DNA from 3 places in the Corynebacterium amycolatum genome. Region 1 is predicted to be linked to each of the others. Evidence: predicted binding sites of a transcription regulator. Region 1 holds the regulator's gene; each other region holds the start of a gene.
The links. Region 1 encodes LexA, which represses DNA repair genes until DNA is damaged. Its sites were predicted from a motif close to CGAACANNTGTTCG; they were not measured.
Positions count from the first base shown of each region.

Region 2: I6J19_RS05505 (HNH endonuclease signature motif containing protein) is a predicted target of LexA. The motif match lies at 6,187-6,200, and genes of this name have one in related genera.
Region 3: I6J19_RS00880 (HNH endonuclease signature motif containing protein) is a predicted target of LexA. The motif match lies at 2,939-2,952, and genes of this name have one in related genera.

Region 1 covers NZ_CP069513.1:2,014,382-2,022,541, forward strand. The annotation lists gene hrpA (ATP-dependent RNA helicase HrpA) at 1-1,341, shown strand, start outside; gene nrdR (transcriptional regulator NrdR) at 1,338-1,820, opposite strand; gene lexA (transcriptional repressor LexA) at 2,686-3,387, shown strand; gene I6J19_RS08845 (DeoR/GlpR family DNA-binding transcription regulator) at 3,481-4,260, shown strand; gene I6J19_RS08850 (1-phosphofructokinase family hexose kinase) at 4,257-5,228, shown strand; gene I6J19_RS08855 (PTS fructose transporter subunit IIABC) at 5,264-7,423, shown strand; gene I6J19_RS08860 (HPr family phosphocarrier protein) at 7,564-7,836, shown strand; gene I6J19_RS08865 (uracil-xanthine permease family protein) at 7,928-8,160, opposite strand, start outside.
Region 2 covers NZ_CP069513.1:1,238,077-1,246,236, reverse strand. The annotation lists FMN riboswitch at 1-106, opposite strand, end outside; gene I6J19_RS05535 (YwiC-like family protein) at 203-997, shown strand; gene I6J19_RS05530 (MinD/ParA family ATP-binding protein) at 1,049-2,005, shown strand; gene I6J19_RS05525 (enoyl-CoA hydratase/isomerase family protein) at 2,042-3,169, opposite strand; gene ppk2 (polyphosphate kinase 2) at 3,260-4,165, opposite strand; gene ftsX (permease-like cell division protein FtsX) at 4,249-5,151, opposite strand; gene ftsE (cell division ATP-binding protein FtsE) at 5,200-5,889, opposite strand; gene I6J19_RS05505 (HNH endonuclease signature motif containing protein) at 6,310-7,683, shown strand; gene prfB (peptide chain release factor 2) at 7,686-8,160, opposite strand, start outside.
Region 3 covers NZ_CP069513.1:191,654-199,813, reverse strand. The annotation lists gene glmS (glutamine--fructose-6-phosphate transaminase (isomerizing)) at 1-1,448, shown strand, start outside; gene I6J19_RS00880 (HNH endonuclease signature motif containing protein) at 1,431-2,783, opposite strand; gene I6J19_RS00875 (esterase/lipase family protein) at 3,003-4,091, opposite strand; gene I6J19_RS00870 (NAD(P)H-hydrate dehydratase) at 4,116-5,798, shown strand; gene I6J19_RS00865 (bifunctional alanine racemase/tRNA (adenosine(37)-N6)-threonylcarbamoyltransferase complex ATPase subunit type 1 TsaE) at 5,795-7,408, shown strand; gene tsaB (tRNA (adenosine(37)-N6)-threonylcarbamoyltransferase complex dimerization subunit type 1 TsaB) at 7,439-8,089, shown strand; gene rimI (ribosomal protein S18-alanine N-acetyltransferase) at 8,086-8,160, shown strand, end outside.

The DNA of each region.
Region 1 (8,160 bases):
TGGCAGCAGGGCTCCGTCGATTTCTCGCTGTCCTATAAGTTCGAACCGGGAGCTCCTGATGACGGCGTAACCCTTCGCGTCCCGGTTCCTCTCCTGGCGGGTCTGCGTGAAGATGGCTTCGACTGGCAGGTTCCCGGTCTGCGCGCCGAGCTCGCAGAAGCCTATATTCGCACTCTCCCGAAGGCTCTGCGTAAGTCAGTTGTCCCCGCGCCGGATTTCGCACGCCGCGCGCTGGAGACAATGACGCCGTATTCAGGGCGCTTCGTTGATGTTTTCGCCGATGCTTTACGACGGCTCGGAGGCTCCGGCATCAATGGAGCCGATTTTGACCCGTCCAAGCTGCCAGCGCACCTGCGCTTTAACTATGCGGTTATCGACCGACACGGCAATATTGTCGATCAGAGCCGTGATCTCGCCCCCTTGCGCGCTAAGCACGCGGCAACTGTCTCGACTGCCGTTTCGAAGCGTGCAAAGTCTGCAGCCCACGAAGCCGTGAAAAAATGGACTTCGGACAATCTCGGCACTGTGGCAGAGACAGTCAAAAGTACTGTCGACGGTCAATCGGTCACCATGTATCCGACGCTTGTGACCACTAAGGATGGCGTGGCCGTCGAAGTCAAACCAACTAAGGCCCAGGCCGAGGCCACATTGGCAACTACCAACCTGACTATGTTGTTGCGCGAATGCCCCGTCAACGCTGCACAAATGACTAAGGGACTTCCACTTCAGCAACGCGTTGGTGTGGATGCGTGGCCGCATGGCGGCGCAGATGGACTCGTCGAAGACTGCCGCGTCGCAGTAATCCGCGATTGCATGATAGCTGCTGGTGGCCCGGTACGATCCCCCGAAGAATTCAACAAGCTACTTGAACAGGTTCGCTCCGGTGTCGCCTCGGAGGTACGCCAGTTGGTTGTCGGCATTGCACAGGCCATGCCGGCCTATGTCTCGGTGACTAATCAGCTGGATAAGTGGGAAGGCGATGCTATTGACGATATGCGTCGCCAGCTGGAGTTCATGTTCCCCAAGGGAGCGGTGGCCAAGCACGGATGGCAGCACCTGCGTCATTTGCCACGCTATCTACAAGCGATGGAGATTCGCCTTGAGGAAATGAACCGCGATCCCGGCCGTGATGCGGACCGTGAAGATGAGGTTACTGAGGCTCGTGAATATTTAGCTGCGAAACTCGAGCGGCTGCCCAAGGGGCGAGCGCATTCTGCGGAAGTTCGGGATATTCAGTGGCTTATCGAAGAGCTACGCGTCAGCCTCTTTGCCCAGCGTTTGGGAACAGCCCACAGTGTTTCCCTGACCCGAATAAAAAAACGTGTGGATAAGCTGCGCTAAGGCATCTCCGCTTCCTTGCCATGCGCCTGTGGTTTCTTTCCTTTGCGCATGCTGGAGATTTCCTGGATGAAGTCATCCGCCGAAGAAAATGACTTGTAGACGGAAGCGAACCGGAGGTAACCCACCTCATCCAATTCTTTCAATGGTTCAAGGATGGCGAGACCGATATCATTTGAGTCCACCCGAGGCGTGCCTTTCTCGCGGAGGCTCTCCTCCACTTTTTGTGCAAGCTTCTTCAGCTGAGACTCTGATACTTCACGCCCCTGGCACGCACGTCGAACACCCTGGATAACCTTTTCACGGTTGAACTCCTCAGGGATTCCATCCCGTTTAACAACCATCAGCTGCGAGCGTTCAATCGTAGAAAAACGTTTACCGCAATTCAGGCATTCTCTCCGGCGACGAATCCCCATACCGTTATCTATTAACCGTGAGTCCAAGACTCGTGTCTGATCATGGTGACAAAACTGGCAATACACAGCCTCCAGTCTACGTCCAACCCCAACGCCGGAAACCGGAATGATTATTGCGCGGAGTAGGAAGCGTACGTAGACGTAAAGGTGCTTTCGACTGTCTCACTTTCCCCTTGTTCAAAGACCACGCTGCCGAAAACTCCGAAGAAAACACCAAGCCCTAGAGCCCATACCGCCATCAAACGAGTCAGGTTAGTGCCTGAGGATACATCACTACGATTGGACTGCTGCGCCCTGCTAACAGGTAGAGACGGGCGCCCGTAGTTGACCGAGACATGACTAGGCCGCGACCTGTCCCTCCGCATTCGCGCCGATGAAGCCCCATCGCGATTGCGCTGTGCAATACGTGCACGCTGACCGGGCCGAACGATGTGCTGCGTGCAAGACGCACTACGTTCACCCCACACCAACGGGGCTTTCCGTGTCGTCCGAGCAGAGGGCTCGGAAACTTGAGAAAAGTCAATATCAGATGCGCTGCTAACACCTAGTGCGGTTGAAACCGTAGACATCATGTTTTCTCCCTTTCCAACGTTGACTCTCCCACCGTTGCCGGCCTGGAGAGAATAAGAGTTGTACGACCGTTTCCCGACGCTCTGGAGACTATGTCCAAGGGCGGATGCAGAGAATCCGTCTAGACCTTTTCATCAAACGACTGTTCGAGTAACTTGTCATGTTCGATTTATAACACCATGTTCGAACGTTGTCTACTGCTATCCGGTTTTATTTTCGATTTTCGGAACCGCCACGGCCTCCGAGCACGGATTACGCAGACTTTTTCCAAAGAATCCAAGGACGTGCGGTGTTCGATGCTCGACGATTCGAACAGTTTTGAGCTATCATTCATTCGAAAGAGTTTGAGAAGGGATGTTCCATGGCTCAAAAGAAGAAAGCGAACCCTAAAACACTCACCGATCGGCAGCGTCGCATTCTTGATGTCATTTCGGATGCCGTCGTACTTCGCGGATACCCACCGAGCATTCGAGAAATTGGAGATGCCGTGGGCTTGAATTCCACCTCGTCGGTGGCATACCAACTCAAGGAGTTGGAAAAGAAGGGCTTTCTCCGCCGCGACCCACACAAACCCCGTGCGGTAAACGTAAGGGATTCGAAATCCTCAGCTGGCACTTTCACTCCGGTAAAGCCTGGGCCAAAGGCCACTGGCAGCACCCAAACTCCCGAGATACCAGAGGACATGCCAGAGCCAATCTTCGTTCCTATCGTTGGACAGATTGCGGCTGGCAACCCCATTTTGGCGGAACAGCATGTGGAAAGTCATATGGCACTTCCGATGGAGATTACGGGCTCTGGTCAGCTGTACCTACTCAAGGTCGTGGGTGATTCCATGGTTGACGCAGGCATTCTCGACGGAGACTGGGTGGTAGTCCGTTCCCAAGACGTGGTCGAACAGGGCGACTTTGTTGCAGCCCTGTTTGAAGATGAAGCAACAGTCAAGGAATGGCACGAAGACGCTGCTGGCAAGTGGCTAATGCCCCATAATCGCGCATTTGACCCGCTCCCCGCAGAGCACGCCAAGATCCTCGGCAAGATTGTCAGCGTCCTACGCAGTCTCTAATTTCCCACATTTTCGTTGCCCGAAACAGACACAAACGGGCATACTGGAAACAGGTAGTAAAGCTGAGAATTCTTAACAGCTAAGGAGCGGGGAATGTACGCAGAGGAACGCCGCCGGAAGATTGCGTCTTTGACAGCAGTCGAAGGGCGCGTGACGGTCGCTGATCTTGCGGAAGCTTTCGATGTCACAGCAGAGACGATTCGCCGTGACCTAGCTCAGTTGGATGCAGAGGGCGCAGTTCACCGTGTACACGGTGGCGCTGTAGCTACTCGTTCTTTTCAGACTGTTGAGTTTTCAGTTGCCGCTCGAAAGAACGCGCAGAAAGACGCGAAGCTCTCTATTGCCCGCTGTGCTGCCGATTTTCTACCTGACTCTGGTGGTGGAATTTTTCTCGATGCCGGAACTACCACCGAGGCTCTTGCAGAGCTGATGGTCCACTCCCCTGATAACCGCCGTTGGTCGGTTGTCACAAACTCTCTTCCCAACGCCATCACACTCGCAGGATCGAACCGCATTGAGCTTCAACTCCTTGGCGGCCAAGTCCGCGTCATTACTCAGGCGGTTGCTGGCGATACCGCACTCCGTACTCTTGCGGTTATGCGTGCCGATGTCGCTTTCATTGGTTCTAATGCCTTGACAATTGACCACGGTCTTTCTACTGCTGATCCGCAGGAAGCAGCGGTAAAGCGCGCGATGATCACGAATGCGCGCAAGGTCATCGTTATGGCGGACTCGACGAAACTCGGCCGTGACTTCCTTGTCAGTTTTGCGGCATTGGAAGATATCGACGTCGTGATTACAGATTCCTCTGCCCCGGAGCAATTCGTGAACGATCTCAGGGAGCAAGGTGTCGAGGTCGTGGTTGCTTCATGATCCTGACCTTGACTGTAAATCCGTCAATCGATCGACTTGCTCGCCTCGATACGGAGCTCAAGCGAGGTGGAGTGTTCCGCCTACCAATGGCTGAGGACATGGCTGGCGGCAAGGGAATTAATGTGTCCAAGGCGTTGCACTACGCGGGAGAAAAGACGCTCGCGCTCTACCCGGCATCAGACTCCGGAAAATTCACACGTCTGTTGGAAGTCTCTGGCATCCCCCACGAAGCCATCAACACGACTAACGAAGCCCGCGTTAATCTCACACTCGCAGAGCCAGATGGGACGACCACCAAGCTCAATTCCCCTGGCATGACATTGACAAAAGCGCACCGTAGACGTGTCCTGGAGAAGCTTATCCACCATGCTAAACGCGCCACGTGGGTAGTTTTCGCAGGTTCACTGCCCCCTGGCGTCCCCCGGGATTTTTACGTTCAATGCACCGAAGCGGTGTATTCGGTCAACCCGAATATTCGTGTTGCTATGGACACTAGCGACGGCCCACTGACTGAGGTCGTTCGCGCATTTCCGAAGGTGCGGCCTTTTTTGATGAAGCCAAACGCCTACGAACTTGGCCAAATCATTGATCAGGACGGCGAAGAACTTGAGGCCGCTGCAGCCGAAGGGAACTATCTTCCCGTAGCGCAAGCTGCTCGTGCACTGAACGAACTTGGTGTTTCCGAAGTCCTTGCCACTCTCGGCGAGGCAGGGGCGGTACTTTCAGTGAAGTCAGGCGGTTGTTTCGCTGCTACCTCACCCTCGATAGTCGCTCAGTCCACGGTCGGTGCTGGAGACTGTGCTTTGGCCGGCTACGTTATGTCCCGCGAACGCGGTGATAGTCACCAAGATTCACTAACCACCGCCGTGGCTTATGGGGCGGCGGCAACCAGTCTTCCCGGTACGACCATCCCCTATCCAGAACAGGTTCGCCCCGAGGCTGGCCGGTTATGGCAGCTCGACGCTTAGCTTTTCGATGCCTAGATAAGGAACATTAGAAAACCATGTCTTCTTCGGCAGATTCTTCCGCTATTGCATCAGACCTGGCCGATGAGTCGACAGTGTACCTTGACCTAGATGTCGGTCCACAAAAGGAGAAGATCCTTAACTACCTCATCGCTAAAGCCGTAGAGACCGGCCGCGCCACCGACAGCAACGGCATCGTCGCGGCAGCCCTCAAACGCGAAGAGAAGGCCCCGACAGGTCTGCCGGGCGGAATAGCCATCCCCCACTGCCGCCATGAGGACTGGTCGACGCCGACCCTGATGTTTGTCCGCTTAACAAGCGCTACGGAATTCACCACACCAGATGGGCCGGCGGACCTGCTTTTTTTCATTGGTGTCCCAGCCAGCAACAGCGATGTCCACGTCGATATTCTGGCTGCACTCGCAAAAGCACTTCGCGATAAGGGGTTTCGAGCAGCTCTTCGCGGTGCTGAAAGCGATGAAGAGGCCGCCCGGATTATTAGCGAGCACATCACCAAGGCGCCTCGTCGGAAAGCGAAAAAACCTCCGGCGAAGACCAATATTGTCGCCATTACGGCCTGCCCCACGGGCATCGCTCACACTTATTTGGCAGCCGAAGCGCTTACTGGCGCGGCAGAAAGCATGGCTGATGTCACGCTAACTGTAGAGACTCAGGGCTCGGCAGGAACCCAGGAAGCCCCCGCAGAAGCAATTGACCGGGCCGACGTGCTAGTAATCGCAGCCGATATTGGAGTTACGGGGCTTAAGCGCTTCAGCGATAAACCACAGGTCAAAGTGCCAATTCGTAAGGCAGTCAATGAGCCCACTGCGGTTATTGAACAAGCGAAGGCGGTAGCAGAACAATCACGTGTTCGCGCCTACGACCGAAAGGCGCCGCAACCTAAGAATGACCACGACAAAGAGGCCGCTTCGCAAACCGGTAATGCAGGTGCAGGCCCTACATCTGAGAGGGTACGAGCAACTACGAAGGTGGGGGCGCGTAAATCGTCGTTAAGCGGCGATAAAGCCTTCGGACACTGGGTTCGTGACGCCATTATGACCGGTGTCAGCTATATGGTGCCGTTCGTAGCCGCTTCGGGGTTGTTGATTGCGCTGGGATTCCTCGTCGGCGGTCATCAGGTTGGTCTAGTAGCTGACGCCGTGACTAGGGATTTGCGGCTGCCGGAGGTTATCGGACTCGATGCTCCGATTACTGTGCCGACAGAAAATCTCGGCACCGTGCTAGTTGACCGTAGTGGGCTGTGGCTGTATCTCGGCTCGACGCTTTTTGCAATCGGTAACCACGGCATGCAGGTCATTGTGGCTGTAATGAGTGCTTATATCGCCTTTGGCATGGCTGGCAGAGCCGGTATTGCACCCGGCTTCATTGGCGGTGCCATCGCGGTCACGGTTGGCGCCGGCTTCCTTGGGGGCCTGGTGACAGGCATTCTGGCGGGACTAGTTGTAGCCCTACTGTTGAGGATGAAGGTCCCGGACTGGCTGCGACCGCTGATGCCGGTTGTCGTGATTCCTATGCTCGGGGCTATGGCCGTTGGGCTCACCATGTACCTGCTTCTCGGGATGCCGCTGGCATGGCTGATGACGGCCCTGCAGCAGTGGCTGCAATCACTGGATACGACAGCGGCGTTCCTGTTCGGTGGTCTTCTCGGCGCAATGATGTGCGTAGATATGGGCGGAATGATCAACAAGGCTGCTTATCTTTTTGCCGTCGCAAACATCGCCTCGGAAGATCCAGCATCATGGAAGATTATGGCCGCTGTGATGGCGGCGGGCATGGTACCTCCGTTGGCGACATCGCTGGCAGTTGTACTCCGACCAAAGCTGTTCAGTTCAGCTGAGCGTCAAAACGGCAAAGCGGGCTGGGTGCTCGGTGCGGCCTTCATTTCAGAGGGAGTGATTCCCTTCGCCGCCGCAGATCCGCTGCGAGTGATTCCGTCGATTGTGATTGGCGGTGCCGTCACCGGTGGCACTTCAATGGTTTTAGGAGCCGCCACACGCGTTCCACACGGAGGTATTTTCGTGCTGTTTGCAATCGACAATCCTGTCGCATGGCTTGCTGCAATCGTCTTGGGCAGCATAGTGGCAGCAATTCTCGTTGTGGCAGCTAAAAGCCTGTGTCCGCGGCAAGTCAGTACCGATAATCAAAACCTAGAAGCAGACATTTCAGCGGACGCCTAAATTCTTTCGCTAAACCCAGCTGCGTCCGCAGAAGCATTCCTGCAAACTTCACCAAACATGCCCCATCCCAACCTGCCAAGCGATTAAGCTCTGAACAGGTGTCGAGGAAATCGAGAAGCAGAAAGGCAAGGTGCCGCCCCATGGCTACGCAACACGTCCACGTCGGCTCCAAGGTGGGTATTCACGCCCGCCCCGCGTCGGTAATCGCTGAGCGTGCCTCCCGATTTCAGGAAGAAATACTGATCGAACTCATTGATTCACCCGAACCCGACAACGAACCGGCTGATGCTTCCTCAACGTTGATGCTGATGGCACTCGGCGCAGGATATGGCGATGAAGTCACAATCACCAGTACAAACGCGGTTGCGGTGGAGCAGATTGCACAGCTGATCGCCCAAGATTTGAGCGATTAAAAGCAATATGCTTAACGACGGAACATCGTGGCAACGGTCACGGGGTTCCGTCGTAAAGCATTCGTACAAGATCCTGCTCTGGACGGGTGGCCTACGAGCGGTTCTCGCCGATGCGGTTATAGAGCCAGTTTAAAATTGGATAGCCGATAATAATGCCGACCGAACCCCAAGCAATGCCCTCCAGCGTCAGCGAACCGATGTCGAGGGTGAGGTTGCCGATACCCGCAATCAGCGCGGTGGCGGCAGCGGTGAGATTGACCGGGTTGTTGAAGTCGACCTTTTCGTCCATCCAGATGCGCACACCGAGCAGACCAATCAGGCCGT
Region 2 (8,160 bases), 780 kb from region 1:
CCTACCTGATGACCCTTCTGGCCACAGGTAGGGCGCTCGTGGACTTGTCTGCGTCAGCCGCAGCTTCACCACCGGTGAGGAATTTCACCTCGCCCTGAGAATGCGATTTCAACGTTAGCACTGTCGCCTTGTGCGCATGTGCATTTTATTCAATGAGGATCTAATACAGTCCCGACATAATTACGAATCTATAATGCGCAGTATGAGCCAAAAGCCCCGCCAGCCACGTCCTTCCCGCCCCGCCCGCCGCTCCCACCACAAGCGCTCCGCTGGCTGGGTTCCGGACCAGCACGGCGCTTGGTTCATGGTCACCATTCCCCCGCTGACTGCACTCGCGCTCAACCCCACATGGACAGGACTCTCGGTCACCGCGACCTGGCTGCTCGGCTACTTCGCGTTCTTCGCCGTCAGCGTCTGGCTCCGCTCTCGTCGCCAACGCCGCCATCTGGCACCCGCCGCCACATACACCGCGCTCACCGCCGTCGCTGGCTGCATCACTCTGCTTGCCGACGTTTCCCTTCTCACCTGGGTCGCCCTCATCGCCCCTCTTGCCGCTATCGCTATTTGGGAAACCTACCGCCGCCGACCGCGCTCACTTCTCTCTGGTATCTCCACTGTTCTAGCCGCCAGCCTCATGGTGCCCATTATCGCCGGGCCAACCCCGAAAGCCTGGGCAATTGCGGCTATCTACGCTGGATATTTCGTCGGCACCGTGCCCTATGTGAAAACAATGATTCGCAAACGCGGCAGCCGACAGTGGCTCATTGGCTCGGTCACCTACCACGCCCTCATTACCGCTGCGGCCATCATCGGGTGGATCCTGCTCCGCGACCGGAATCTCATCAGCATCGGTGTGCCCATTGTCGCCATTGGGCTTCTCATCAGGTCTTTTGCCATGCCAATCTCCGGTGCTCGCCGCGCTAAGCCGTGGACACCCAAACAGGTCGGAATTCTCGATGCTGTCTTTGGGCTCGCCGTGGTCCTGGCCGCATGGTAAAAACAACGGCGGGGATAAACTTTGGGGAATTTTGGGGAGGGGACGAAGTCTATGACTTCCACCAAACACGCAGTCACTCACGCAGTTTCCGTCTCAGACTTGGCGGCTAGCCTGAACTCGCGGCAGGCACCACAGTCGGGCTGGCGCAGCTGGGTTCATAAGGCTACCTGGGGCGCAATTTCGCCGCGGGAATCATCGTCGGCACGCAAGCAACGCGAGCTGATAGAGCGGGCGCGACAGCCTATCTACGGTGACTACAACATCGCTGTTGTCAGCGTGAAAGGTGGCGTCGGCAAAACGTCAACAACCATGTGCCTGGGCGCCACGCTTGCAAGCCTGCGCAGTGACCGAATCGTCGCAATCGACGCGAATCCGGACTTTGGCACCCTCGGTGCACGCGTCACCGCGGCCAATCCCGCATCAATTCGCGATCTGCTCCGAGCCCCGGATACGGACAAATATGCGCAGGTCCGCGCGTACACATCTCACACTCCATCGCGTCTGGAGGTTGTCGGCAGCGACCAAAACCCAACATCGACGATCTCGCTTTCCGACGGTGAATACTGCGCAGCCCTCGACATCCTTCGGCGTCATTACAATGTGAGCCTGACTGATTGCGGTACTGGCCTGACGCAGCCCATCGCCGCTTCGATTCTTTCTGCGGCCAATTGCCTGGTGCTGGTCACCACGCCCGCACTGGACGGCGTGAAAAGCGCCTGGACGACGTTGGATTGGCTTTCAGCGCACGGCTTCGAACGGCTGGTTTCTACCACTGTCGTGGTGGTCAACGAGCTAAATAAACAGGGGCTGTCCACAGAGACCGTGCACGAACTATTTGCCCAGCGCTGCCGCGCAGTGCAGGTCATCCCCTATGACCCGCACATTGCGAATGGTGCAAATATCGAGCTGGACAATCTCCAGCCCGCCACTACCCAGAGCTATCTCGAATTGGCGGCCATGATTGCCGATGATTTCGCGCCGACGACTGGCCGCCACAGCTTTGTCTAGCACTGGCCTATTTAGCCCTATTGAGCGCAATCTTATTTAGCTCAGGTGCTGACGAATCCCCTCGACATCGACCTCCTGAACGGAGGCGGGCTTGAAGGTGGCGTCGCGGTCCTTGTCCACCAAAACCGCCCGCACGCCTTCGGCAAAATTGGGGTGCTGACGCATGTAAGCGCCGAGCTTCATCTCCCGGTTCAGAGCCTCCTGCAGCGTAACCTCCGGACCCGCGTTCGCTGCATAGAGCTCCACTGCCGCCACGAGACTCTCCGGGTTGGCGGGTGCCAGCAGATCGCGGAAGGTCTCCACTGTTGACGACGCACAGGAGCCAGCCTCTGCGACTTCGTTGAGAGCACGCTCAATCTCCAACCAGCTATCAGCGCCGAAGCAGGCCTCGATGCAATCGCTCCACTCGGCCAGCTGCGCCTCACCGAGCAGTTCACGAGCCTCAGCCGAGTCCACATCGAGCGCATACTCCGCAAGCGCCGAATCAATTCCATCTCGGTCCAGTGCCGCGACGAACTCGTCCAGTTGCGCGGATGGCACCGCATGCGTTGCCCATCCAGCCCACAGCATGTCCGCCGCAGTTAGGCGGTAACCGGTCAGTCCTGCAAACCGAGCAATCGCCGGCGAAGGCCCTCCCAACTGAGTGTTCACATGCTGCGAAAAATAGGTAATACCCACGTCAGGCACAAAGCCGATTGCCATTTCTGGCATGGAGGCGCTGGCTCGCTCAGTCACGATTCGGTGGGAGCCGTGCATGGAAACTCCCAGGCCACCGCCCATAGCGATGCCATCAATAATCGCGATATATGGTTTGGACTGCGCAAATTCCGCAATCATCGCGTTCATCTGGTACTCGTCCCGGAAGAACTTCTCCCCCTGCTCCGGAACACCATCGAGCACAGCCTGCCGAACTGCGCGCACGTCACCACCGGCACAAAACGCCTTGGGGTGACCGGATGAAACAACAATGTGATCCACCGAGTCGTCGTCACGCCATGCGCGGAGCCCCTCGACGACCTCGGTGACCATATCCAAATCGAGCGAATTAAGCGCCTTCGGCCTGTTCAGCCGAAGGTGGCCTGATTGCCCGTGGACTTCTCGCAGCACCTTTGGCTCATTGACCTCGGTGCGTGCAGTGCCAGAACCGTTATCAGTAGCAGTCATGCCACCCAGTGTGACACAGATAACTATCTATGGAAAGGCTCTGGCTTGATGGAACGACTGACGGCGGCGAGAAATGCCTAAACAAAGAAGCTACTTCTTCTTGCTCTTCTTGTCCTTCTTATGCTTCTTATGCTTCTTGCCCTTCTTATCGGACTTGCCTGCACCCTTCACACGGTCAGCTTCGAGCTTCGCGGCAACGTCCGGCACATAGCGGAATTCAGTACGCGGCGGACGCTCGTAGCTCCCCTCAGACTCCGGACGCTCCGGAATTTCCGGAACATCCCGCTGAATGTGCTCGTACGGAATGGTGGTCAGCAGGTGGTTGATGACATTGATACGCGAGCGCTTCTTGTCCTCGGACTCAACCGTGAACCACGGTGCGGACGGGATATCGGTGTGGATGAACATCTCATCCTTAGCGCGGGAGTAGTCCTCCCAGCGAGTGATGGACTCCAGGTCCATCGGCGAGAGCTTCCAGCGGCGCAGCGGATCTTCACGACGGGACTTGAAGCGAGCAACCTGCTCCTCGTCCGACACGGAGAACCAGTATTTGCGCAGGATAATGCCGTCTTCAACCAGCAGACGCTCGAAGATTGGAGCCTGGTGCAGGAAGCGACGGTACTCCTGCGAGGTACAGAAGCCCATGACGCGCTCAACGCCGGCGCGGTTGTACCAGGAGCGGTCGAAAATCACGATCTCACCAGCAGTCGGCAACTTTTCGACATAACGCTGGAAGTACCACTGCCCCTGCTCACGGCTCGTCGGAGCCGGCAGAGCCTCAATGCGACAGGTACGGGGGTTCAGGTACTGCGTGATGCGCTTAATAGCCGACCCCTTGCCGGCAGCGTCACGCCCCTCCATCACGATGACAATTCGGGCACCGGTTTCTACCACCCACTGCTGCATTTCGACGAGCTCTGCCTGGAGCTTTTTGAGCTCGGCCTCATAAGCCTTCTTGTCGAGCTTCGGTGGGCGCTGGACGTCGTCATTATTCATAGTCCTCAGCTTACCTGGCACCCTGCCCTGACCCTATTCACCGGGTTTAACCGAGGGGTCTAATCGCAAACCTAATTGGAGCCCTAGTCACGCGAGTAAAAACGCAGCGTGACCTGCGCAACAAGCCCAGCAAAGACCATGCCGATAATGACCACGATTGGCGCCACCACACCAATATCGCCGTTGGTCAGCGGCGCCAGAAGCTGTGCCTTGTACAGGTTACTCAGCGCCGGATCGATGACCGTCGCCTTACCCAGGAACAGCGCACCGATGGCCAGCAGACCACCAATCAGCGACGCAATCACCGCCTCGAGGACGAACGGCGCCTGTGTGAACCAGCGGCTGGCACCGACCATGCGCATAATCTCAACTTCCTTACGACGCGAGAACGCCGCAATCTGGACCATGTTCGCAATCAGGAACACAGCGGCAACGGCCTGCACCGCCGCCAGCAGGAAGGTCGCATTTCGCACCGAGTCCAGGTTCTGAGCTGCAGTACCGATCTCTTCATGCTGGTCAGTAACGTGGTCGACCTGTGGCAGCTCCCGAATCGGATCCAGCGGGCTGACATCGGTCGGGTCGCTCAGACGCACCATCACGACAGCAGGCAGCGACTCCGGCGTCGCATTTTCTACGAGCACGGGGTCGCTATCCTTAAACATCTCCACGAAGTGGTCAAAGTTTTGCTGACGATTTCGGAAGGTCACCGAATCAACGCCGTCAGTCTCTTCAAGCTTGCCGACGACCTCAGCACACTCCGGCGAGGAGCAAGTTTGGTCCTCGGCGGAGATTTGTTCATTCAGTTCGATCTGCACTTCTACGCGATCGAGATAGAGATCCTTCGTGCGGCTGGTCTGCTCAGTAACCAGGATGCCGGTCGCAAGCAGCGCCAACGACACCGCGGTCGTAATAATCATCGCGATGGTCATCGTGATGTTTCGGCCCAAGGAGGAGAAAGCCTCACCGAGGACAAAGCGAGTCTTCATAGGTCAGTAATACCTTTCGAATGAGTTCTTCTACCGATGGACTGTCTGTTAATTGTTCAGGCCGTAAACACCCGTGGCGTCGTCACGCACGAGACGCCCCAGCTCCAGCTCCAACACGCGGCGACGCATGGAGTCGACGGCATCGTTGTCGTGAGTCGACACGATAACGGTCGTCCCCATGCGATTGATGCGGTCAAGCAAGAGCATGATGTCACCGGAAGTGCTTGGGTCGAGGTTGCCGGTGGGCTCGTCGGCAAGCAAGATGAGCGGGCGGTTGACGAAGGCGCGAGCAATGGCAACGCGCTGCTGCTCACCACCCGACAACTCGTGCGGGTAGCGATTTTCCTTGCCCGAGAGCCCGACCATTTCAAGCGTTTCCGGAACAGCTTTGTCGATTTTCGCCTTCGGCTTGCCAATAACCTGCAATGCGAACGCGACATTTTCGTACACGGTCTTCTTTTGCAGCAGGCGGAAGTCCTGGAAGACGTACCCCACCTTTTGACGCAATTTCGGGATGTTGCGGCGAGAGATCTTAGTCAAATCCTGGTCTGCAACCGTCAGTTTTCCTGAATCCACTTTCTCTTCACGCACCATAAGGCGCAGGAATGTCGACTTACCAGAGCCCGACGGTCCAATAAGAAAGACAAACTCACCTTTATCTATGTGGACTGAAACATCGTCGAGAGCTGGTCGGCTAGAAGTCGAGTAGGACTTGGTAACCCCGTCGAAAGTGATCATAGATAGACACTCTAATCACTTAAGCCACTCAAGTCACTCTGGAATGCGTGGAATTGGGCGCCGGAATAGCGAGGCTGCGGAGCTAGGTGACATTGCCCCCCCCCCAGAGCGCGCGACCACACAGAAGTGCACGCTACGACAGTATTCGAAAGAATTTTCTCAAGAATCTCTACCCCCCTTTACTTCGCCTACATGTTCGATTAAAATGAGCGATGAAAGATTAAACGCGAGGATTAAAAACACCAAATAACGTCGCCGAGCTGCTTAAAGCTCGGAAAACTGACACTCAGAGTTAGTCGAAAATATTTTCCCTACCTCTTCCTTATTTCAACATTTCAACATCCAGGCCTTATCTTTCAGGGGGATTCAACAATGGCCAGCGGGGAACATATACCACGGAAACGCACTTACGCTGCGGCGATGGAAGCAACAGCGCCACGCTTTCACCATGAGATTTCTCAAACAGCACCAGCACGTCTTGGAATTGGCCGTAATCGAGCTGATCTGCAGCTTGCCCTTGCTTGTGTTCCGTCTTCTTCAACAAAAGATGTCGAAGATTACATCGCCAAAATCGCTCCAGCTCTTGGCATGTCGCGCGGGAGAACACTCCAGTACATCGATATCGGGATGCAGCTAGAGCGGCTCCCGCGGTTGAAAGAGCTTCTGCTCAAACGCGCACAGCTACCGCTTCCCCACATGCGGGTCATTGCCACAGCCCTCCTCCCCTTGGATGACGCCTCTACTGTGAAATATTTCGAAGACCATCTCCTCGAACTGATCACGCCGCGAGTCGATGGTGAAGTTCTTCGCGGGGTTCGGAGTCTTCAACAGAATATTCAGCGATTTATTAATGAAGTCAGCCCGCTATTGCGCCCTAAAAATGAGTACGACCCGCCGATTACTTCGTTTCAAAAAGGCATCGAGCAAAAAGCTGGCGAATCTATAAAGTTCGAGTTAAAGGACAACCTCACTGAAGTCACCATGGAACTGATGCCTGAGCGGGCAATTGAGTTTCAGAAGGTCTTGGAAGAAATTACCGCTGATCAGGACTGCGACTTCGTCGAGGCTTTTTCACACCTTCTGCACGGGACTGCTCAGGTCACCGCCACGTTGAATCTGTACTGCCCACTTACTCAAGACAAGCCACAGGAGGCATGGATCGGCGGTCTGGGGTGGATCAACAAAATCGCCACTGAATCCTGGCTCGATCGAGTCACTAGCATCCGGCTACTAGCGGACGAGAAAACGGAAAAGTACTCGCCAACAGAGCGACAGCGTACTTACGTCCAAGGTAGAGACGGCACCTGCCGCTTTCCCGGATGCGATGTCGATGCAACGAAGTGCGACATCGACCACATTCAGCCGTATAACCACGAGAATCCCGAAGAAGGTGGCCAAACCGAAACGCCCAACCTCCATTGCCTATGCCGCCGGCACCACAATCTAAAAACGGCCGGTCTTTGGAATGTCGTGCGCGATATCGACGGCGTGGAGTACTGGACCTCCGCCACTGATCAAAGCACCGAAAAAGCTGCGCTTATCAGTACAGAAACAGGACCGCTCTCCGGCCACGGTCGCTACTCTTTCGACCTGCGCAAGACAAAGAAAGCACAGACACTCAAGGAATACAACGAGCAGAGGTTGGAACACCTCCGCGAATCACAGGAGCTGACAAATCAGGCTCGCGAAGAACTGGGAATGAACAAAAACGAGAGAAACGGAGAAGCCGACGAGCCCACCACACCGGAAACACCCAAGGCACCGGAAGCGCCCGAAGACGAACCGCCCTTCTAGCACTACTCCCCTTCGGACTGCTGGGCCATGCGCCAGCGAATACCGGCCTCGATGAACCCGTCGAGGTCCCCGTCGAGGACCGACTGTGGGTTGTTGACTTCGTATTCGGTACGCAGATCCTTCACCATCTGGTACGGGTGCAGCACATAAGAGCGCATCTGGTTACCCCACGAGGCATTACCACCGGCGCCAAGGGCGTCCAGCTCCGCGCGCTCTTCCTGGCGCTTCTTCTCCAGCAACTTCGCTTGCAGAACGCGCATGGCAGATGCCTTGTTTTGGTGCTGCGACTTCTCGTTCTGACAGGTCACCACTATGCCGGTTGGGACGTGTGTAAGCCGGACCGCGGAGTCCGTGGTGTTCACCGACTGTCCGCCTGGGCCGGAGGAGCGGTAGACGTCGATACGCAAATCTGACTCGGGGATGTCGATGTGATCTGTTTCCTCGACGACCGGCAGCACCTCTACCTCGGCGAAGGAA
Region 3 (8,160 bases), 650 kb from region 1:
GTTCCGACGGCGGATCTACCGCTGGTGATTTCGAGGCGTCTGCGCTGTCCGTGCTCAACCGCCTCGAGGGTGCTTTCACGCTGTTGTTTACTCATGCAGACCACCCGGATCGCATCATCGCTGCTCGTCGCTCCACTCCGCTGATTGTCGGTGTGGGCGAAAACGAAATGTTCCTCGGATCTGACGTTGCGGCTTTCATCGCGCACACCCGCGAGGCCGTGGAGCTGGGGCAGGACAACGTCGTCATCATCACCGCAGATGATTACCGCATCCTGGATTTCGCCGGCAACGAGCAGCAGGGTCGACCATTCACCATCGACTGGGATCTCGCTGCAGCCGAAAAGGGTGGCTATGACTCCTTCATGATGAAGGAAATCCACGAGCAGGCTGCCGCCGTCCGCGATACGTTGGCCGGTCACCTCGTTGATGGCCGCATCGTTCTCGACGAGTCCCGCCTGAGTGACCAAGATCTGCGTGACATCGAGAAGGTCTTCGTCGTCGCCTGTGGTACCGCATACCACTCCGGTTTGTTGGCCAAGTACGCCATTGAGCACTGGGTGCGTATCCCGGTCGAGATTGAGGTCGCGTCCGAGTTCCGATACCGCGATCCGGTGCTGGACCGCCAGACGCTGGTGGTCGCTATTTCGCAGTCGGGTGAGACTGCGGACACCCTCGAGGCCGTGCGGCACGCAAAGAGCCAGGGCGCCCGCGTGCTGGCTGTCTGTAATACCAACGGTGCACAGATTCCGCGTGAGTCTGATGCCGTGCTCTACACGCACGCTGGGCCGGAGATTGGTGTTGCTGCAACCAAGTCGTTCCTGGCGCAGGTAGCCGCAAATTACCTGGTCGGATTGGCTCTTGCCCAGGCACGCGGCACTAAGTACCCGGATGAGGTCACTCGCGAGTTTGAAGAGCTGGAGACCATCCCGGCACTGATTGACAAGGTCGTTGCTAAGGGCGATGAGTTCATCGACATGGCCAAGGAAATCGGTGCTATTCCGACGATGCTCTTCCTCGGCCGACACGTTGGCTACCCAGTCGCACTTGAGGGTGCGCTGAAGCTCAAGGAGCTTGCCTACATTCACGCAGAGGGGTTCCCGGCAGGCGAGCTCAAGCATGGTCCAATTGCACTCATCGAGGATGATCTTCCGGTCGTCGTTGTAGTGCCATCGCCGAAGGGACGCGCCGTGCTGCACTCCAAGATTGTCTCCAACATCCAGGAGATTCGTGCCCGTGGCGCCAAGACCATCGTGATTGCCGAAGAAGGGGATCAGTCGGTGGTTCCGTTTGCGAACTACCTGATTGAGATCCCGGAGACGTCCACGCTGCTCCAGCCGCTGTTGTCTACGATTCCGATGCAGTTCCTGGCAGCTGAGATCGCTCGCCAGTGCGGTAACGAGGACATCGATAAGCCGCGCAACCTGGCTAAGTCAGTCACCGTCGAGTAGTTCGTCCTGCTTTCGTCGGTATTGCTCAATTTCCGCATCGAGTTCTTCATCCGTGAGGGACCCGATGCGTTTTTCTTCCTCCTCTGTTAGCTCCCAGACCTCGTCAGGTACGTCGCAAAATGACAACATCCAATCGAGGTTGCGTTTCTGAATCGTCTTCATCTTTCGTGTCACGCGCTGATGAAAAGTTTGCTTGCCGACGTTCTTTAGCGCCCCAACCGGAACGCTAGTCGCGGTGTCTCCATCGCGGGAAGTCCACACTTCCGTTCCATCGGGGTACCTGTCGATGTCCCAGCCCTCGTGAGTTTTTAGGTTGTGGTGTCGGCGGCAGAGACAGTGCAGATTCTCTGTGTCAGTTGGCCCGCCCTGGTCGGGATTGTCGTGGTTGTACGGCTGAATATGGTCCAGGTCGCACTTGGATGCCGGGACGTCGCAGCCAGGGAAGCGGCAGGTACCGTCGCGACCACGGACGCGAGCCACTTGGCTCTCGGTGGGGCGGTAACCATCCACCTTGCTGTCGGCGGAGATACGGATGTGAGTTGCGCGAGCAATCCATTCTTCGGTGGCTACCTCGCTCAGCCAGCCGACGCCATCAATCCATGCTGGCCCACCGCCGACCTCGCGGTAGACATTGATGACAATCTCGGCATTGGTCGAATTCTGTGCCAGCTGTAGTAGCGCTTCCGCCTGCGTGCACTGTTCACCACGATTGATTGCGATGTTGCGAATCCCCTGGATCCTGGCCATGAGCTCGGTCGCGCGGTCGTTTTCAAGGATTGCTGTGACCTTTTTGTGCTTGCCATCGCCCGTGTCGGCGAGTGTGACCGCTTCGCCTTCTGGAACCCGTTGGGTGCCGTCGTTGCGGGCGCAGTCGTTGTACTCAGAAACCAAGTCGCCGATTAGGCGAGACAGCGTGTAGACACCAATCATTGCTTGTCGAGGTCGCGTCGGAGTGAGCATTTCCAAAAGATGGGGCTCTACCGTGTCGAACTGGTCTGGTGACAGCCCGGCAACGCCATTGGCGATGGCGCGGAGATGGGCTAGAGAGAAACAGAAGGTGGATTCGATGAGAGCCCGGACTTTTGGTAGGCGCTCGAACATCAGTGCAATCTCGCACAGCGTAGAGCACTTGCCGCGGCTAAGGCCGGTTCGAATGCTTATGCGGGCGAGATGGTGATTGACATCTACCGCGTCACCGGGAGCGCAGATATCGATGAGCTGAAGGTCTGCGGCGTTGGTGGCACGGGCCGCGATGCTAATGGGGTCGTCGGATTGCTGGTTGGCCCATGAGGGCTTTTGACCTGGTGCTGGAAGTTCTATGGGCGGCGATGACATTGGTTATCCCCCTGATTACTACGTGTCCGCCGGAGAATTGAAGATTGAGTTCTGTGGTGGAGAGAAGCGTGGAGAGGCTCGTTCAACCAGCCCCCGCCAACCTCTGTGCACCGGACCAAGAACTTTTGCTTACAAATTTTCCCTACAACCCAAATCGTACACCTGTTTGAAAAAGTGTCAATAGGGTTTTAGAAATATGTTCTAAAAGTCCATGTTGAATTAGATTTGGCCGCGCCGTCCGAGTCTCCGCCGCCCGAGCCTCGTCGGCAGTGCGCCGTACATAGGCAGGACTCGCTGCCGTACATGGCGCGGCGTTTGCTTGTTGGTCGAAGAGTCCTCGGCGCCACCCTCCTCGGCGCGATCCAGCTCGTCTAAGAACTCGTGGATGAGTTCTAAGGTATTGGGGGAGTAGAGCAGCGCGAGGTGGTCAGACCAGTCGCCACCGCCGGTGGCGTTGTTGACGTTCGTAATGTGGTGACCCTCTTGTTCGGGCAAAAAGGCGCCGGTCCACGGGCGAACTACGGTGTCGAAAGGGGTGCCGATATTCAGGTAGTGCGGGCCGCGTCGGGTAATGCCACGCACTGCGCGGTTCAGAGTCGCAATATAGTCGGAGTCCAGCAGCTGTTGAATACAGGCACGGCCGACAAGGCGGTCGACGAGTTTGTGCATTGGTAGGCCGCATCGTTCAAAGGCACTGAGCCTTCGGCGCATGCCCCACGCAGTAGTGCCGCGATGGTTTCCCGCAAGCGAGATGACTGCCCGCACGGGGCTGTTGTCGGAGGCGAACTGCTCGGCGTCTTCTTCGTTGAGGCCATGGTTGAGGGCGTCGTCGTAAAGCGAATCGATGCTCGCGTTGGCGTAACTGCGACAGTGCAGACCGCCCTGGGAATGACCGATGAGGTCGATGCGGGGTAGGGAGAGTTGGGCTCGGAAGCGGTCGAGAAGGTCGGTGACTTCGGCGAGCGCATCGCTCAAATCGGTGGTGGCTTTGACGCTCCGGAGGCGGCTGACCAGCGCGGCGGGGTCGGAGCCGTAATCGAGTGAGAATACAGGGCGATTCCGGGCGAGGAACGGCCCCAACATGGCGAAGGAGTTGAACGAGTTCATCCAGGTGCCGTGAACCAGGACAATTGGTGTGCGGCCGTTGTATCCATCCAGGTCGGGAGTGACTTTGCCGTCGAGGATTTCGCGAACGTCCTGCACGCCGTGGGGGATCCATTCGGGATGACGCAACGAGCGCAGGTATGCCTGCGGAAAGGCGCGCAGTAGAGGGCCGAAAACTCGCGTGCTCGGGGAGTAGTCATCCATAGGGGCTAATCGTAGGCTGGGTTTATGACGTACTGCTACACAGCTGCCGAAATTCGCGCCGCGGAACAGCCCTATCTGGACGCACAAACGCGTGACGACGAACTCATGCGCCACGCAGCCACCGCTGTGTCGGAGGTGGCGGAGCGGATGCTCGCTAAGGTGTCGCCGGAGCCTGGTCGCGGTCGTGTGCTGCTGTTGGTTGGGTCGGGAGGCAATGGTGGCGATGCGCTCTATGCCGGCCGGGACTTGTCTTCGGGCGGACATGGCGTGGATGCAGTTTTGCTGGGCACCAAGCCACATGAACGGGCGCTGAAAGCGTTTGAGCTCGCAGGCGGGCGGGTGCTGCCGTTGGGGTGTGACCGGGAGACGGATTTATCGAAGATTCTGTGGTCGATAAGTGAAGACTACGCACTGATTATCGACGGAATTGTGGGGCTCGGTGGTCATGGTGCGCTGCGCGAAGAGGCTGCGTGGCTGGTGCGCGAGGCAAACATAGGCGAGGTGCCTATTCTCTCGGTCGACGTGCCGAGTGGCGTGGAAGCCGATACCGGACGCACTTTTGATCCGCCCTCCCAGACCATCAACCCCGACCTCGACCTGGAAGAGGGCCAGGATCCGTACCTGCCATCCCACGTCGAGGCCACGACAACGGTGACCTTCGGCGGACTGCGCTACGCGCATGCGCTGTCGGAAGCCTGTGGTGAGGTCGAATTGTACGAAATTGCGCTCGATGTCTGCTCCCTCGAACTTCCAGGACTGGGGCAGACGCTCTATGAAAACGGTCACTACAATGCCGTCCACCACCAGACTCCGACCGTAGAGTTTTACGAAGCCCTAGGCGGGAGCTTTCCGGCACCTTTTGGCGCGAAGACTCAGCTCGAACCCGGTGCTGCTGACCACAAGTACTCTACCGGAGTAACGGGTATCGCCGCCGGTAGTCAGGAGTATCCGGGCGCTGGTCAGCTGTGTGCCTCCGCTGCCGTGCACGCGACCAGTCCCGCGGTTATCTATGTCGGCGACGTGGACGCCCGCAACCGCATCACCGCAGCCTTACCGACGGCCTTACCGACGGTGATTGCGCAGCCGGACTCGGTGGATCGTAAAGAGGTACGCGTCGATGCCTGGGTTGCCGGCCCTGGTCGGGGCACTGATGAGCGCGCGGCCGAGGAACTGCGTGCCATCCTGGCTACCGACAAACCAGTAGTCATCGATGCTGACGCCCTGACGCTGCTCTCGATGCATGAGAATCTCCGACAGCTCGTCCGCGAGCGCGGCCAGGAGCGCAACCTGCGCACTGTTCTCACACCGCACGCCGGCGAATTTGAGCGCCTTACCGGGCACGAGGTCACTAACGCCATCGCAGATGCCCGTGAACTTGCCGAGCAGTTCTCCTGTGAAGTGTTGCTCAAGGGACGCCGCACCGTGATTGCCAATCCGAAAACGCAGCGCACAGTTGTGATTGACGCGGGTAGCTCCTGGGCAGCCACGCCGGGCTCCGGCGATGTACTGTCCGGACTTCTTGGCGCCTGGGTAGCACGAGGCGAATCCCTCTACGTACCAGTAATTATTCACGCTCGCGCCGCATTCTTGGCCGCGCAGACAGAGTTCGGACCAGCACCCTGCAGCGCCCAGGACATCGCTGAATCCATCCGAGATGCCACCGCGTGGTTCACCAATGAAGGCATCAGTGGCAAAATACGGCTATGACTTCCTCGGCACCAGCCATCCTGACCCATACCGTTAATCTCGACGCAATCACCCACAATGTGAAGACCGTCAAGGCCATCGCAGGGGTGTCGGAATTCATGGCCGTCGTCAAGGCGGACGGCTACTCGCAGGGTGCGCTGCAGACGGCGCGTGCCGCACTGGCCGGCGGCGCAACACAGCTCGGCGTCGCAACAATCGACGAGGCGCTCTCCCTCCGCGAGGAACTCCGCACCACGCTTGACGACGGCCACACCATCCCCATCCTCGCCTGGATCTGGGACGCGGCAGCCACCTCGTTGCTGCAGCGTGCTGTGGCTGCAGATATTGACCTCGGCCTGCCGTCGATGGCTCATGCGCTGGCCGTGGCCAATGCCGGGCGGGCGCTATCGGTGACACCACGTGTGACGGTGATGGTCGATACGGGCTTGGGTCGCTCGGGATTCTCTATGACCAATGGGGACTTTGAGAATGCGGTTGATCAGCTGGTCGAGCTGCACAAGACCGGTGCGCTGAACATCACCGGTGCTTTCACGCACTTTGCGTGCGCGGATGAGCCGGGCAACGCGAGCGTCGATAAGCAGGCGCAGAATTTCCGTGCAGCGATTACTGCACTGCGCGAGGCGGGGCTGGATGAGCTGATTAACCATGCGGCGAATTCGCCGGCATCGTTGTCGCGTCCTGACCTGGCCTTCGACATGGTGCGCCCAGGGCTGGCGATTTATGGTGGCGAGCCAATTGTGGGGTCCACCCATGGATTGCGCCCAGCGATGCGGTGGGAAGCGTCGGTCATCTTGGTCAAGAAGCTGCCGGCAGGGCAGTCGGTGTCCTACGGACAGACCTGGACAGCTGACCGCGATACCACCATCGGCATCGTGCCCTGCGGCTATGCCGACGGCATGATGCGCTCGGCATCCGGTCGTTTCGAAGTCAGCATCAATGGCACACGCTATCCGCAGGTAGGACGCGTATGTATGGATCAGTTCGTCGTCGACCTTGGTCCCGACAGTGATGTCGAGGCCGGCGACACTGCGGTCATCGTCGGTGATCCCACACTGGGGGAGCCCGGTCTCGATGACCTCGCGGAGGCATCCGGCACCATTAACTACGAAATCCTCACCGCACCGAAGGGACGCAGCGAGCGAAAGTGGGTGCGCAGCCGCATTGCGCCAACCGCAGAGGACATGCGTGACCTCGGCGAGGAGATTGGCCGGGAGCTAGCCGCCGGGGATTTGGTGATTCTCGATGGCCCACTCGGCGCGGGTAAGACCACTCTCACGCAGGGCATCGCCCGCGGCATGAATGTGCGCGGGCGCGTGACATCGCCGACGTTCACCATCGCCCGCGAGCACCGTCCGCTCGCAAAAGACGGCGTCACCCTCATCCATGTCGACGCCTATCGACTCTTCGGCGAAGAGGGACCCGGCTCTGATGGCGAGGCCTTCGATGCGCTGGATTCACTCGATCTGGACACCGACCTCGAGGACAGCGTCGTGGTCGCCGAGTGGGGAATGGGGCTCGCCGAGGTGCTCTCTGAGCGCTATCTGCAGGTGAGCATCGATCGTTCGCGTGACGACGATACCCGCGTCGTCACCTGGAAGTGGAGCAAGTAGCTTCAAGTCGGTTCAAGTAGGTTACTGAGTATGAACATTTTGGCCGTTGACACATCGACCCCACAGGTCACCGCGGGAATTGTCCGCGATGGTGAAACCGTGGCCGAAAAGCTGCACCTGGATGCCCGCGCGCACAACGAGGTGCTGGTGCCGCTGATTCAGCAGTGCCTCACCGACAGTGGGGTGGCGGCAACCGAGCTAGATGCCGTGGTTGTCGGCTGTGGTCCGGGACCGTTTACGGGCTTGCGCGTTGGTATGGCAACCGCAGCCTCCTTTGCCGACGCTCTGGGAATTCCCTGCTACGGCATCTGCAGCCTGGATGCGCTCGCGGTTGGTGTTGGCGATGAACTGGTCGTCACCGATGCTCGCCGCCGCGAGGTGTACTTCGCGGCCTACCACGATGGCCAGCGAGTTTTCGGCCCGGCAGTGGCCAAGCCAGCCGACGTCATGGAGCTGCTCAAGGAAGAACTCGCAGCAGAAGTCGCCGACTTCACGCCGAGCCACGCCCGCGGCAGCCTCAGCCACATCGAGCAAATTGCCGGGCTTGAGGTTGCTGCCGAACAAGTCTTTCCCACTCCGAAAGCCATGGTTGAAACGGTTGACTTTGACACCGCGCCGGGCCCACTGGTGCCGCTGTACTTGCGCCGTCCGGATGCCGTTGTCCCGAAGGCTATGAGATGAGCGTCGTCAAGCTAGTGCGTCTCGGGCCTCCTGCAGCCAAGGCGTGTGCGGCGATTGAGGCGGAGCTATTT